DNA from 4 places in the Lysinibacillus sp. BS3 genome. Region 4 is predicted to be linked to each of the others. Evidence: riboswitches for the same ligand, from Rfam matches in the RefSeq annotation. Region 4 holds a riboswitch; each other region holds the start of a gene.
What was found. Region 4 has a riboswitch for S-adenosylmethionine ahead of AAJG31_RS11170 (MetQ/NlpA family ABC transporter substrate-binding protein). Riboswitches for the same ligand answer to the same signal wherever they lie in the genome.
Positions count from the first base shown of each region.

Region 1: another riboswitch for S-adenosylmethionine. It lies ahead of AAJG31_RS15020 (cyclase family protein); the one in region 4 lies ahead of AAJG31_RS11170 (MetQ/NlpA family ABC transporter substrate-binding protein).
Region 2: another riboswitch for S-adenosylmethionine. It lies ahead of AAJG31_RS05500 (YezD family protein); the one in region 4 lies ahead of AAJG31_RS11170 (MetQ/NlpA family ABC transporter substrate-binding protein).
Region 3: another riboswitch for S-adenosylmethionine. It lies ahead of AAJG31_RS11565 (O-acetylhomoserine aminocarboxypropyltransferase/cysteine synthase family protein); the one in region 4 lies ahead of AAJG31_RS11170 (MetQ/NlpA family ABC transporter substrate-binding protein).

Region 1 is NZ_CP154860.1:3,052,204-3,055,326, reverse strand. Features, by position in the region: gene AAJG31_RS15030 (AraC family transcriptional regulator) at 1-1,178, shown strand, start outside; gene AAJG31_RS15025 (hypothetical protein) at 1,299-1,697, shown strand; SAM riboswitch class I at 1,779-1,884, shown strand; gene AAJG31_RS15020 (cyclase family protein) at 1,974-2,711, shown strand; gene AAJG31_RS15015 (DedA family protein) at 2,742-3,123, opposite strand, start outside.
Region 2 is NZ_CP154860.1:1,036,754-1,039,876, reverse strand. Features, by position in the region: gene AAJG31_RS05510 (TetR/AcrR family transcriptional regulator) at 1-409, shown strand, start outside; gene AAJG31_RS05505 (heparan-alpha-glucosaminide N-acetyltransferase domain-containing protein) at 393-1,487, shown strand; SAM riboswitch class I at 1,658-1,753, shown strand; gene AAJG31_RS05500 (YezD family protein) at 1,824-1,979, shown strand; gene AAJG31_RS05495 (flavin reductase family protein) at 2,070-2,555, opposite strand; gene AAJG31_RS05490 (VOC family protein) at 2,705-3,123, shown strand, end outside.
Region 3 is NZ_CP154860.1:2,340,155-2,343,277, forward strand. Features, by position in the region: gene AAJG31_RS11560 (hypothetical protein) at 1-254, opposite strand, end outside; gene AAJG31_RS11565 (O-acetylhomoserine aminocarboxypropyltransferase/cysteine synthase family protein) at 585-1,886, opposite strand; SAM riboswitch class I at 2,003-2,116, opposite strand; gene AAJG31_RS11570 (glycerol-3-phosphate acyltransferase) at 2,272-2,904, shown strand; gene AAJG31_RS11575 (DASS family sodium-coupled anion symporter) at 3,100-3,123, shown strand, end outside.
Region 4 is NZ_CP154860.1:2,238,727-2,241,849, forward strand. Features, by position in the region: gene AAJG31_RS11160 (pyridoxal phosphate-dependent aminotransferase) at 1-670, shown strand, start outside; gene AAJG31_RS11165 (DNA-binding protein) at 713-1,216, opposite strand; SAM riboswitch class I at 1,339-1,443, shown strand; gene AAJG31_RS11170 (MetQ/NlpA family ABC transporter substrate-binding protein) at 1,532-2,362, shown strand; gene AAJG31_RS11175 (ATP-binding cassette domain-containing protein) at 2,470-3,123, shown strand, end outside.

The DNA of each region.
Region 1 (3,123 bases), 810 kb from region 4:
AGCATGTGCACTTTCAAGAGCTGATGTTATTACTCTTACATCAAACCATACCCAAGCAGATGAAAAAAAATGATCGCCAATCTGTTGAGCAGTCCGTTAACCATTTACAAAAACATTTTGAAAAAGAGTGGACGGTTGAGCAGCTAGCACAGCTAGCTGACGTACCAAGATGGAATTATACGCGCATTTTTAAAGATATTACGGGACAAATTCCTCTTCACTATTTAACTAAACTTCGTATTGAAAAAGCTAAGCATTTATTAATGACAACAAATGATCGAGTATTTGAAATTAGCCAGTCTGTCGGATTTAATAATGAGTATTATTTTAATCGTCGCTTTAAGGAACATGTCGGCATCTCTCCAGGACAATATCGAAGAAATCAAAGCAGCCATATACGTGTATTTGCACCATTCTTAGAAGATTTCTTTGTTGCGCTTGGGATTACGCCAATTGCTCAATTCAGTCATTCAAAATGGGGGAAACAAGACTATTTAGGTCTACAGAAAGTGCCAGATATCGATGTACAAAATAGAGAAATGGATCGACTCTTTTACTATAAGCCAACTTTAATTATGTTAGATTCTGGTGTAGAGCGTTGGGAATCCTTTCAGCACTTAGATGAAGTAGCCCCCGTCTGCCATCTTTCACACCCTGGAGAGAATTGGCAATCTACTTTATTTAAAATTGCAGATCTAACAGGAAAAACCTCCTTGATGCAAGACGTAATCCTACAATATGAAGATAAAGTACAACAAGCAAAAGGAATTCTTAGCAAATCTGTTTATGGGCAAAGTGTAGCATTTCTCCGTATTTCAGCCATTGGCATTACTCTATATGCGGGTCCTAAATGTGGCTATACGGGCCCCATTTTATATCGTGACTTAGGTTTAATGCCACATTCACTAGTATGGAGTATTCCGCACAATCAACGTAAAGCACAACTGAAATTTGCTCAATTGTTGCAATTAGATGCTGATCATTTATTTATTACCTTTGATAAACAACATTCCATTTATGAAAATGAGGAACGTGCTATTTTAAAAACTCCTACTTGGAAAAACCTAGCTGCCGTTAAAAGCAACTGTGTCTATGAAGTAGACTTTTTAACATGGATGAATTATGGCATTTTATCACATAGTAAAAAAATTGATGATGTCTTAAATGTACTTGGCTAAAAGGAAGCTTACTTTAGCTTCCTTTTTAAATGATTAGGACAAACATTGCACTGCTAATAACACCGAAAGCCGTTTTGCTACATAAGATAGGATATCAGTTATAGGATAGGAGGAATGACCTTGTATTACAATCCTTATCCGTATTTTGTGCATCCCTATCATTATCCAACATCGCCTATCGCTAATCATTTTGCCACTAGACCCTTTTCGCAACATCTAGCAATGCCGACCAATAATCCTTTTCCACCTGTCGATACACACAAATTAAAAGCTTCAGCATCACGGATAAAGGCAATGATGCAGCAAGCCCAATTACTTACGGATAAAATAGATAGCTCCCAACAATTCGCACATGATTTAATGAATGCTGCTCAACTTTCAAATAAAACAGAGGTTGAAAAATTAATCACATCAACAGGCATTACGATGAAATTTGAAACAAACTATACACCAGACAGTTTTAGAATACGTCTTATTGATAATGATTGTTGTGGAGTCACCTTAAATTTGAATTGGTGAAAATTCCTAGTGAACTTGTAAACTATAAAAAACTATGCTAAAGTGTTTGTATTGTTATTTCTGAAAATTCTTATATTACTTTTCTTATCAAGAGAGACGGAGGGATTGGCCCGATGAAGTCTCAGCAACCAGCTAACAGTATGGTGCTAATTCCAATTGGCAAAATGATCAGCCTTGAAGATGAGAAGAAGAACTACCGTTGTTGCAGCAGGAGTCCTCTTCTATTAGGGGACTCCTTTTTATTTACAACTATTTTTACAGAAAGCAGGGAAATCGATGTCTAATGAACTTTTACAAGCATTGCAATTATTAAAATCGAAACAGTGGGTTGACTTAACACATACATTCGGCCCTAATTCACCACATTTTTTTATGTTTGAGGACGCTAAATTTGAAACGTTATTTTCTCATAAGGACGGTTTCTTCGCTCAACAATTCACGTTCCCTGGTCAATATGGCACACATATCGACCCACCCATTCATTTTGTGCGAGATACTCGCTACTTAGAAGAATTAGAACTAAAAGAGCTTGTTCTTCCCCTTGTTGTTATTGATAAATCACAAGAGGCTGCGAGCAACCATGATTTTTCATTAAGTGTTGAAGATATTCTTGATTTTGAGGACAAGCATGGAGAAATTGAAGCAGGAACATTTGTAGCATTACGCACAGATTGGAGTAAGCGCTGGCCAGATAAAGAGGCTTTCAGTAATAAGGATGCAGATGGACATAACCATATCCCTGGCTGGGGTTTAGAAGCTTTACAGTTTTTACTAAAAGAACGCAAGGTAAGCGCAATTGGTCATGAAACTTTCGATACGGACTCTGCTGCTGATTTTCGTAAAAATGGCAAGCTAGATGGCGAATATTTTGTACTTGACCAAGACACCTATCAAATTGAGCTAATGACGAATTTGGACAAGCTACCTGCGAAAGGCGCTATCATCTTCAATATCGTACCTAAGCCAGAAAAAGCATCTGGCTTCCCTGTGCGCTCATTTGCTATTTTGCCATAACATAAAAGTCGGTATAGCGTATACCGACTTTTATGTTTGTCCATTTCTTTTTTTGAATAGAAAGTAAACAATGAGCATCCCTACAATAAATAAAAGGATAAGATAGATACTATAATGAGTCAGATAGTATCCAACAAATCGCCATTTCTCTCCAAGCATCTTTCCTAATGATATAAATGTGAACGTCCAGATAAATGCCCCTGTATAGGCAAAAAGCGCAAACTTTCTATAAGGATAATTATTAATAGCCGCAATATACGCTGTCAAATGACGTACCCCGGGGATAAAATAGCCAATTAATAATAGGGTAGGTCCTATTTTTGTAAACATCTTTTTCGTAAAGTCAATTTTTTGCTCTGTAATATGAATTTTAGGCCCATATTTCTGCAATAACGGTAAGCCAAAACGATAA
Region 2 (3,123 bases), 1.2 Mb from region 4:
TCAACATGATGTTGCTGTGGATTATAAAGAGCTTTCTTCTGCTAATTTTAAGGAGGAATTACTTAAGCTAGGCTATAAATCTATTGAGGCACAGGACAAGGACCCTTATTTTAATAAAATATTTAATCAATATGTACTATTAGCGGCCCGCGATGAAAACTATAAAAGACAATTAGTAGAGCTAGAAACCAGTTTTTTAACGAGCTTTGTTGCTATCCTACGATATGGCGTACAGCTAGGCGTGCTAGAGGATACTCCACATATAGAAGCGAAGGCACAGATGCTAGCCCTCGTCTATGATAATATCGGTAATTTCATGTTAACAGGCAACCAATTGAACTATAGGGCTATTTGGAAGGAGGCAGTGAATAGCGTTATCCAAGGGGGCAAAAATGACAAAAAGAAATGATGATCGGCGCATTGAAGGTCTTGATTTTGCAAGAGCTCTCGCCATGCTTGGCATGTTCATTGTCAATTTTGGCGTCATAACAGATTCTACAACGAATGGTTCAACATGGTTAATTGCCTTCCAACATCTTTTCGAGGGACGTGCTTCGGCCGTATTTGTCATGCTAGCAGGAATAGGGACAGCCTTAATGACTCGTCAGGCTAGAGAGAGTAAGGACCCAATCCTTCTTCGTCAAAATCGACTTACTTTGTGGAAGAGGGCGCTTTTGTTATTTACGATAGGGATAATATTATATGCAATCGGCTGGACAGGAGATATCTTACATTATTATGGCGTGTATATGTTTGTTGCTGCTTGGTTGATTGCCCAATCCAAGAAAATGATGATCTTCATAATTGGTGCCATCCTTATCCTTTCACAATGGCTTCAAATTCAATTTAGTTACCTTGCTGGTTGGCATCCAACATATGTGCTACTAGAGTATCTTGATTTTTGGACACCAGCAGGATTTATAAGAAATTTGATGTTTAATGGCTATCATCCACTATTCCCCTGGATTTGCTTCTTTCTGATAGGTATGGTAGTGGGCACATTAGATTTAACAAATCATACATTAAGAAAAAACTTACTGGTGATAGGTTTATTGTTAGTCATCATGACTGAGACTTGTTCAACGTTATTCATTAAGATGACAACCATTCATTTATTAGATGTAGAGAGTGCATTGTATTTATTTGATACAGGACCGATTCCACCGAATATGATGTATGTCCTATCTAATTCGGCTTCGGCTATTGTTATCATTGTTGGCTCCATCTATCTTGTAGAGACATGTAAAAATAAGGTTATTCAATCTTTCATATTAACAGGACAAATGTCTTTAACGCATTATGTTGGCCATGTTGTTATAGGCATTGGAATACTAATTATTTGCCAAAAGCTGGAGAACCAAACACTTGCTTTTTCCATGCTGTATGCCTGCTGTTATTTTTTAGGATGTGTCGTTGTTTCTGTATGGTGGAGGACTAAACATCATCGAGGCCCACTTGAATTCATGATGAGGAAATGGAGCTTGTAATAAATTAATGGATTGCCATCTATTTCTCACTGACTAGGCATAAAATACTTTAGGTTTAGGGAGTCTTTTAATCTAAACGACATATTGCATAGTATTCAACTAGGTTTTCTAATATTTTGTATTGACATTCCTATAGCAGAATTATAGAATTATTTTCAAGAAACGCAGTACTCTTATCAAGAGAGGTGGAGGGACTTGGCCCAATGAAGCCTCGGCAACCGAACAACAGGTGCCAAATCCAACAGATGGTGTCTGAGAGATAGGAGGGGCTATCAATCAGTTTGATGCGTTGGCCTCTTTATGAACAATAAGGATAAAAAAGAAGGGGTGTATCGTATGGCTCAGTCAGTAAAAGTAGATGATAAGAAACTAGAGGCAATTGCGAAGGCGATTCAAAATCTTGAATTTGGTGAAGTGCATATTACGATTCAAGATGGTGTGATTGTGCAAATTAATAGGCTTGAAAAGCAGAGATTTCCGCAGAAAAAATAACAATGATTTCAGTAGAACTTATGTCAAACGGCCACCTATAAGCATGAAGGATTTCCTGTGCTTACAAGTGGCCCTTTTTTTGTGTAAAGACTAGCTATAAAAGCTTTTTGGTATGGGACCGATATGACGGCGATGATAAAGCAAAGGCTCTTTTTGAGCATTTGTAATGTCTACGACCTGCCCAATAAAAATGGTATGGTCGCCAGCATCGATTTGCTGAAATGTTTTACATTGTAAATTAGCTGCTGTATCATGTAAAATCGGTAGTCCTAAAGAGGAAGTTGACCATTTTGCTTGTGCAAAGCGATCAGGGATTTTACTGGCAAATAGTGTACATAAATGCTCTTGATCACTCGCTAAAATATTGACCGCAAAATTTGGCGCAGTCGTGAAATAAGGATGGAGCTGAGATTTTTTATCGAGTGACCACAAAATAAGGAGCGGGTCGATTGAAACAGATGCAAAGGAATTGACGGTTAAGCCAATCGGTTTTGTGTCATGACATGTCGTGACAACTGTTACGCCTGTAGGATAATTACCTAATGCCAATTTAAAAGCAGCTACTAAATCTGTCATTCAAATCACCTCTTTATGAAATTAGTGAACGGAGTTTGTAGGTAAACGAAACTTTTTTTCATATCCTACTAGTAACTCCTTTTCTTGAGTAAATTTTAAACTAATCAAACATACAGGTAAAGGTAATGGGGAAAGAAAGGGGAATGGCCATGACTTTATATTTTGATCATTTGGTTCATCAAGTGGAATCACCAGAAAATATAAAGGTTTTCTTCAATAAACGAAATGTCCATACAGTGAATGGTGGGCAGCACACGATGTGGGGGACTTATAATACGTTAAGCTACTTTGGCTTAAGCTATATTGAACAAATTGCTATCTATGATCGTGATTTATTTGAGCAAGCGGCACAATACCCATATTCCCTACATTATACGTTTAAACGTGATCAAGAGCGCCAGGGATTTTCTCGAATTGCTCTGCGCACAAAAAATATTGAGGAAGAGGGTCGACGCTTGCGAGCATTGGGCTATGAAGTATATGGACCAGATGCATGTAGCAGAACAAGACCAGATGGCACTGTGGTAGAATGGAAGCTACTGCATTTTGGTAAGCCAGATCTGCCAAT
Region 3 (3,123 bases), 100 kb from region 4:
TAAAACTCTGTCGCAGGAAGTGAGATATGGCTCACACCGTACTGTTCATATGCCTCAAATACTTCCTTTACAGTAAAGTCCTTTTCAGTAAAAACATGTTCTTGAAATGCTGTATGACCAAATACTTCCTGCCATTTTCTTTCGACTGATGTAAGAAGGTGTTGAATGGATTTATTGTTGACAAATACATGCCCTTCATTTAGCTCATATATTAGATAGGATACAATGTTTTGCGCACTATAGATGTTACCCATTTTAAACACTCCTTTATCATCAGTTTTTGGGAAGAGTAGTCACTGGCTAGGCAACTACTCTTCTATATATTCAAAAGTGGGGGAGCACTTATGAAACATTTACCTTTTAAAAAAAATTTTCGTACTGTTAACTTATTTCCTAGTATATAACATGGATTTAACAAAGTCAATAATACATATAAAATTACTTGGTATTATTTTTTATAAGGTTCTGATAATTAACGGATGCAGTAATAGATTGATGTAGCAACGTTTAACGCATTACCAAATGAGGCTAATCGAATGAGAAAATACGTTAACGTCACAACATCTTACCATTTTCTTTAAACTTTAAGCTTCTACTGTTTGTTCAGTTGTTGTAGCCTGTGTAATGGCTTGATCTAAATCAGCAATAATATCCTCTACTGCCTCTAAACCGATGGATAAGCGAATGAGCGACTCGGTTACACCAGCTTGAACTAATTCGTCTGCTGATAGTTGCTGATGAGTAGTGGAAGCTGGATGAATAATTAATGACTTTGCATCACCTACATTTGCTACATGTGAAAATAATTTCACGCTATCAATAAGCTTTCGCCCAGCTTCTCGTCCACCCTTTATGCCAAATGTAAGCACTGAACCGAAGCCATTTCTTAAATATTTTTTTGCTAACTCATGTGTCGGAAAATCTTCTAGGCCATTATAATTTACATACTCCACAGATGGGTGGTTTTGTAAATACTCAGCCACTGCCAATGCATTTTCATTGTGTTTAGGGATACGCAGATGAAGCGTTTCTAACCCTTGCAATAAATTAAAAGCAGCATCAGCACTTAATGTTGGACCAAAATCACGTAATAATTGTACACGTAGCTTTGTAGCAAAGGCAGCAGAAGCTGTATCAATTCCATAACGTAGACCATGGTAAGAGGCATCTGGTTCAGTAAAACCAGGGAATCGACCGCTAGTCCAATCAAACTTACCAGCGTCTACAACAACGCCCCCTAAAGTTGTACCATGACCTCCTATCCATTTAGTTGCTGAATGAACTACAACATCTGCGCCGTATTCAATAGGTGTAGAACCGTAAGGAGAAGCGAACGTGCTGTCAATAATTAATGGTAGACCATTATCATGTGCAATTTTAGCTACTGCTTCAATATCTAAAACCTTTAAACTTGGATTACCATAAACCTCTGCAAAGACAGCTTTTGTTTTATCAGTAATCGCTGCTTTGAAATTCTCTGGGTTTGTTTCATCTACAAAAATTGTTTTAATACCATAGTTTGGTAATGTGTTAGCAAATAAATTATACGTACCACCATATAAAGAACTAGCTGCTACTATCTCATCACCAGCTCCCGCTAGATTTAAAATGGAAAATGCGATAGCTGCTGCACCAGATGAAAGTGCTACTGCTGCTGTTCCACCTTCCAATAAAGCCACACGTTTTTCAAACACATCAACTGTTGGATTGGTAATTCGTGTGTAAATGTTCCCTGCTTCCTCTAAGGCAAAAAGACGTTGCGCATGAGCAGTGTCTTTAAATACGAAAGCAGTTGAGCGATAGACTGGAACTGTGCGAGAACCCGTCACTGGGTCTGGCTCTTGACCACCATGCAACAGCAATGTTTCTGGTTTAAAATTTGTCATTGTGTACCTCCAAATGGTTATTTTTTTACGATGGTACCGGAGATGAGGAGGATTTTTCTGTAGAAAACAAAAACCCTCTTCAGCTAAGAAGAGGGTTGCGGTTGCAAGTTTTCCTCCCCTTATCTGCCAGATCCAAGTAAGAATCTGTAGGAATTAGCACCTTAGTAAGCTCATTGCTTACTGGTTGCCGGGCATCATAGGGCCTATCCCTCCGCCGCTCTTGATAAGAGTATGAGATTCAATTTCCATCGTTGTTACACAGTATAAACATAGAGTTTTTTTCTGTCAACAAGTAAATTTTATTTTTTCCGAAACTTCTGTCTGCTCTTATACGTAATATGAACGCATACACTATTTTAGAAAAAATTTTGAGAGGAGTATTTTTATGGTAAAGGCCGTGATCATTTTTCTTATGATTGGCTATTTAATAGGCTGTATTCACGGCTCTAAAGTGGCTCAATTTTTATCGGGGGTTGATTTAAAAAAGGCTGGCCACGGTAATGCTGGTGCCTCTAATGCTACTCTTTCCCTTGGCTGGAAGTATGGCGTTTTAGTAGCCCTCATCGATATAGGCAAAGGCGTTGTCGCTATTATAGGTGCGCATTTTTATCTAGCGGACGCTATTCATTTAACAGAAGAACAAATTTGGCTGCTTACTTATATTATGGCTGCTGGGGTTATTTTAGGTCATAATTTCCCCTTCTACATGGGCTTCAACGGCGGGAAAGGAACGGCCTCCATCATTGGTATTTTACTTGCTGTTGATTGGAAGATTGGTTTATTTGCACTTATTTTATTTGTTATTTTATCCTTTGCAACAAATTATTTAATTGTAGGTGTTCTAGAATTTTATCTCGTGTTTTGTACAGCAACTTATTTATGGATTCCTGGCATTGGCCCAACCATTATAGCTCTTCTTCTTTTTGGCATAGCCATCATCCTGCACCTCGAAAATATTAAACGATTAGTCAATGGAACAGAGCCTAAAGTAACTTCTGCCTTTAAGAAAAAGAAATAATATTTAATGGATATTTTTGTATTTTTTGTGACCGTATTTTTTCTCTTTATCTACTCATATTGCTGTAAAAAACACCATTTTCACATAGATTTTTTTCTACAATAAAATAGACATATTCTTATCTCAATAAAACATTATACAGGCCGATGTTATGGATAATAATCGTCATTTTTATCGTAGAAAGGATGAGAAAATATGTCTTCACCAAAGCAAGCAGCT
Region 4 (3,123 bases):
GCTTCTTTACTTAAATTACCCGAACAACCCTACAGGTGGTACAGCATCACTTGCGTTTTTTGAAGAGACCGTTCGCTTTGCGAAGGAGCACAATATTATCGTATCACATGATTTTGCTTATGGGGCAATAGGATTTGACGGTAATAAACCAGTTAGCTTCCTTCAAGCAAAGGGTGCAAAAGAAGTAGGAGTTGAAATGTATACATTATCGAAAACCTATAATATGGCTGGCTGGCGTATAGGCTTCGCTGTAGGGAATGCCGAGATTATTGCTGCTATTAATCTAATTCAGGATCATCTGTTTTGTAGTCAATTCCCTGCCATTCAACAAGCCGCAGCAGTAGCACTGACGGCTTCCCAGCAATGTGCGGATGAACTACGAGCTACTTATGAGCGTCGCCGCAATGTACTCATTGAAGAAGCTCGAAGAATTGGCTGGCATGTTACGGCTCCAAGTGGCTCCTTCTTCGCATGGCTCCCTGTACCACTAGGCTATACAAGTGAACAGTTTGCTGATCTTTTGCTCGAAAAAGCTGATATCGCTGTAGCAGCAGGTAATGGCTTCGGTCAATATGGTGAAGGCTATGTACGCGTAGGATTGCTGGTTAGTGAGGAGCGCTTACGTGAAGCAATCCATAGAATCGAGCAATTACAATTGTTTAAAAGATAATGACGCCGTATCCTGTAGCTATCCCTAGCTACAGGATTATTACTATTTTTCAATTTTCCTTGGTTGCCCTAAACCATTTTCTAATGGATAAAATTGAACATGACCTGTTTCATCATCCCATTTTCGAATATGTTGAATCCCTTGTACCTCTGCCAACACGATGTCAGCAGTAATAACAGGGTTGCCCCCTTTTATTAAATGCCCACCTGATACAACACCCCATTGATCGCTCATAGAACCATGGAAATGTGTCTCATATCCACCATCTCGCTTACACACCACACCTGAACCTTGAATAAATTCTAATGGTCCCTCTTTTTCAATCACATCACTAAAACGAACTTGAATTTGAGCTGTTGCATCTGGCACTAAATAAACAAAGCTGCTTTTTTGAAAGCTGCCAATACAGCTTACAATTGTTGCTGACTCTATGCTATTCTCTTTGCAAAGCGCTTCAATCCCTTCAATGATATCTGTTCCCGTTAGAAAACGAGCACTAATAACCTTACCAAATGAACCTATACCATAATTAACTCTTACAGACATTGTTATCCCTCTTTTGCGTCGAAATATTATAATTATATAAAAAATTTAAAAATTATTTATTGACTTACTATACCCTATAAATTATATTAGTTCTATCGGAATTACAAAAAAATATTATAAATCTCTTATCAAGAGTAGCTGAGGGACTGGCCCTATGAAGCTCGGCAACCTCCTTTTTATAGGAAGGTGCTAAATCCTGCAAACGATCTTCGTTTGATAGATAAGAGAGGACATCTTTTCATGAGCCTCTCTTAATTTGTAAGAGAGTTTTTTTATTTTCAAAAAACCGATAAAAACAATCTTGGAGGTATTTTCATGAAAAAGAAAAATAAATTTTTAGTAGGTTTAGCAAGTTTAACATTAGTAGCAGCTTTAGCAGGCTGTGGCTCTAAAGAAGATAGTAAAAGCCAAGCTGAAGGAATTGATGAAAAGAAAATCGTTGTAGGCGTCACTTCTGGTCCACACGAACAAATTGCAGAAGTAGCCGCTAAAGTAGCAAAAGAAAATGGGCTAGAAGTAGAACTAAAATCATTTTCTGACTATGTTTTACCTAATACATCCTTAGCTGAAGGTGATCTTGATGCGAACAGCTATCAACACGAGCCTTTCCTAGATACATTTAATAAAGACCATGATACAGATTTAGTACCAGTGGGCAAGACGATTTTAAATCCAATGGGTATCTACTCAGAAAAATATAAATCCTTTGATGACATTCCTGACGGTGCAACGTTTGGCTTACCAAATGACCCAACGAATGGAGCACGTGCCCTCTTTGTTTTACAGGAAGCTGGCTATATTAAGTTAAAAGAGGGTGCAGACTTAACAGCCTCGATCCGTGATGTAGAAGAAAACAAAAAGAATTTAAAATTCATTGAATTAGAGGCAGCTCAAATTCCTAAACAACTTAGTGAAGTAGATGTAGCAGCTATTAATACAAACTTTGCACTAGAAGCTGGCATTAACCCTAAAGATGACTCTATTTTATTGGAATCTACTGATTCTCCATACGTGAACTATATTGTTGTACGTGCTGAAAATGAAAATGATCCAACAATTAAAAAGTTCGTTGAGGCTTACCAATCTGACGAAGTGCGTCAATTCATCGAAGAGGAATTCAAAGGTTCTGTAATCCCTAGCTGGTAATATGTTCAGAAAGCTTCTATAAAGCCAAAGAATCTGCTGAAATTCCCCAATGGGAAGACGAGCAGATTCTTGCTTTTTAGAAGGTTGAGAAAGGAGCAAACAATCGCATGATTCAATTACAAAATATCTCAAAAGAATTTAAATCGAAAAAAGGCATCATAAAAGCTGTGGATGGCATCAACCTTCACGTAAAAAAGGGACAAATTCATGGTGTAATCGGCTATAGTGGTGCTGGTAAAAGTACACTCATTCGTTGCGTTAATCTACTAGAACGTCCTACAGCAGGAAAAGTAGTGATAGACAATGTAGACATTACGACCCTTTCTCTTCACGAATTACGTCAAACACGCCAAAAAATCGGGATGATCTTCCAGCACTTTAATCTCTTAAAAACAGCAACAGTTTACAATAATATTGCAGTTCCCTTAAAGCTACTAGGCTATAAAGAGGCGGAAGTAAAAAACCGAGTAGCTAAGTATGCTGAAATTGTCGGTTTAACAGATAAACTAGATAGTTACCCAAATCAACTTTCAGGTGGTCAAAAACAGCGTGTGGCTATTGCACGTGCCTTAGCACAGGAACCAGAGATTTTACTTAGTGACGAAGCAACAAGTGCACTTGATCCTGAGACAACGGAAGCCATTCTTGAATTGTTGTTAAAAATTAATCGTGAATTAGGCATTACGATTCTGCTCATCACACATGAAATGAATGTAATTCAAAAAATTTGCGATGAGGTTTCTGTTCTAGAATCAGGGAAA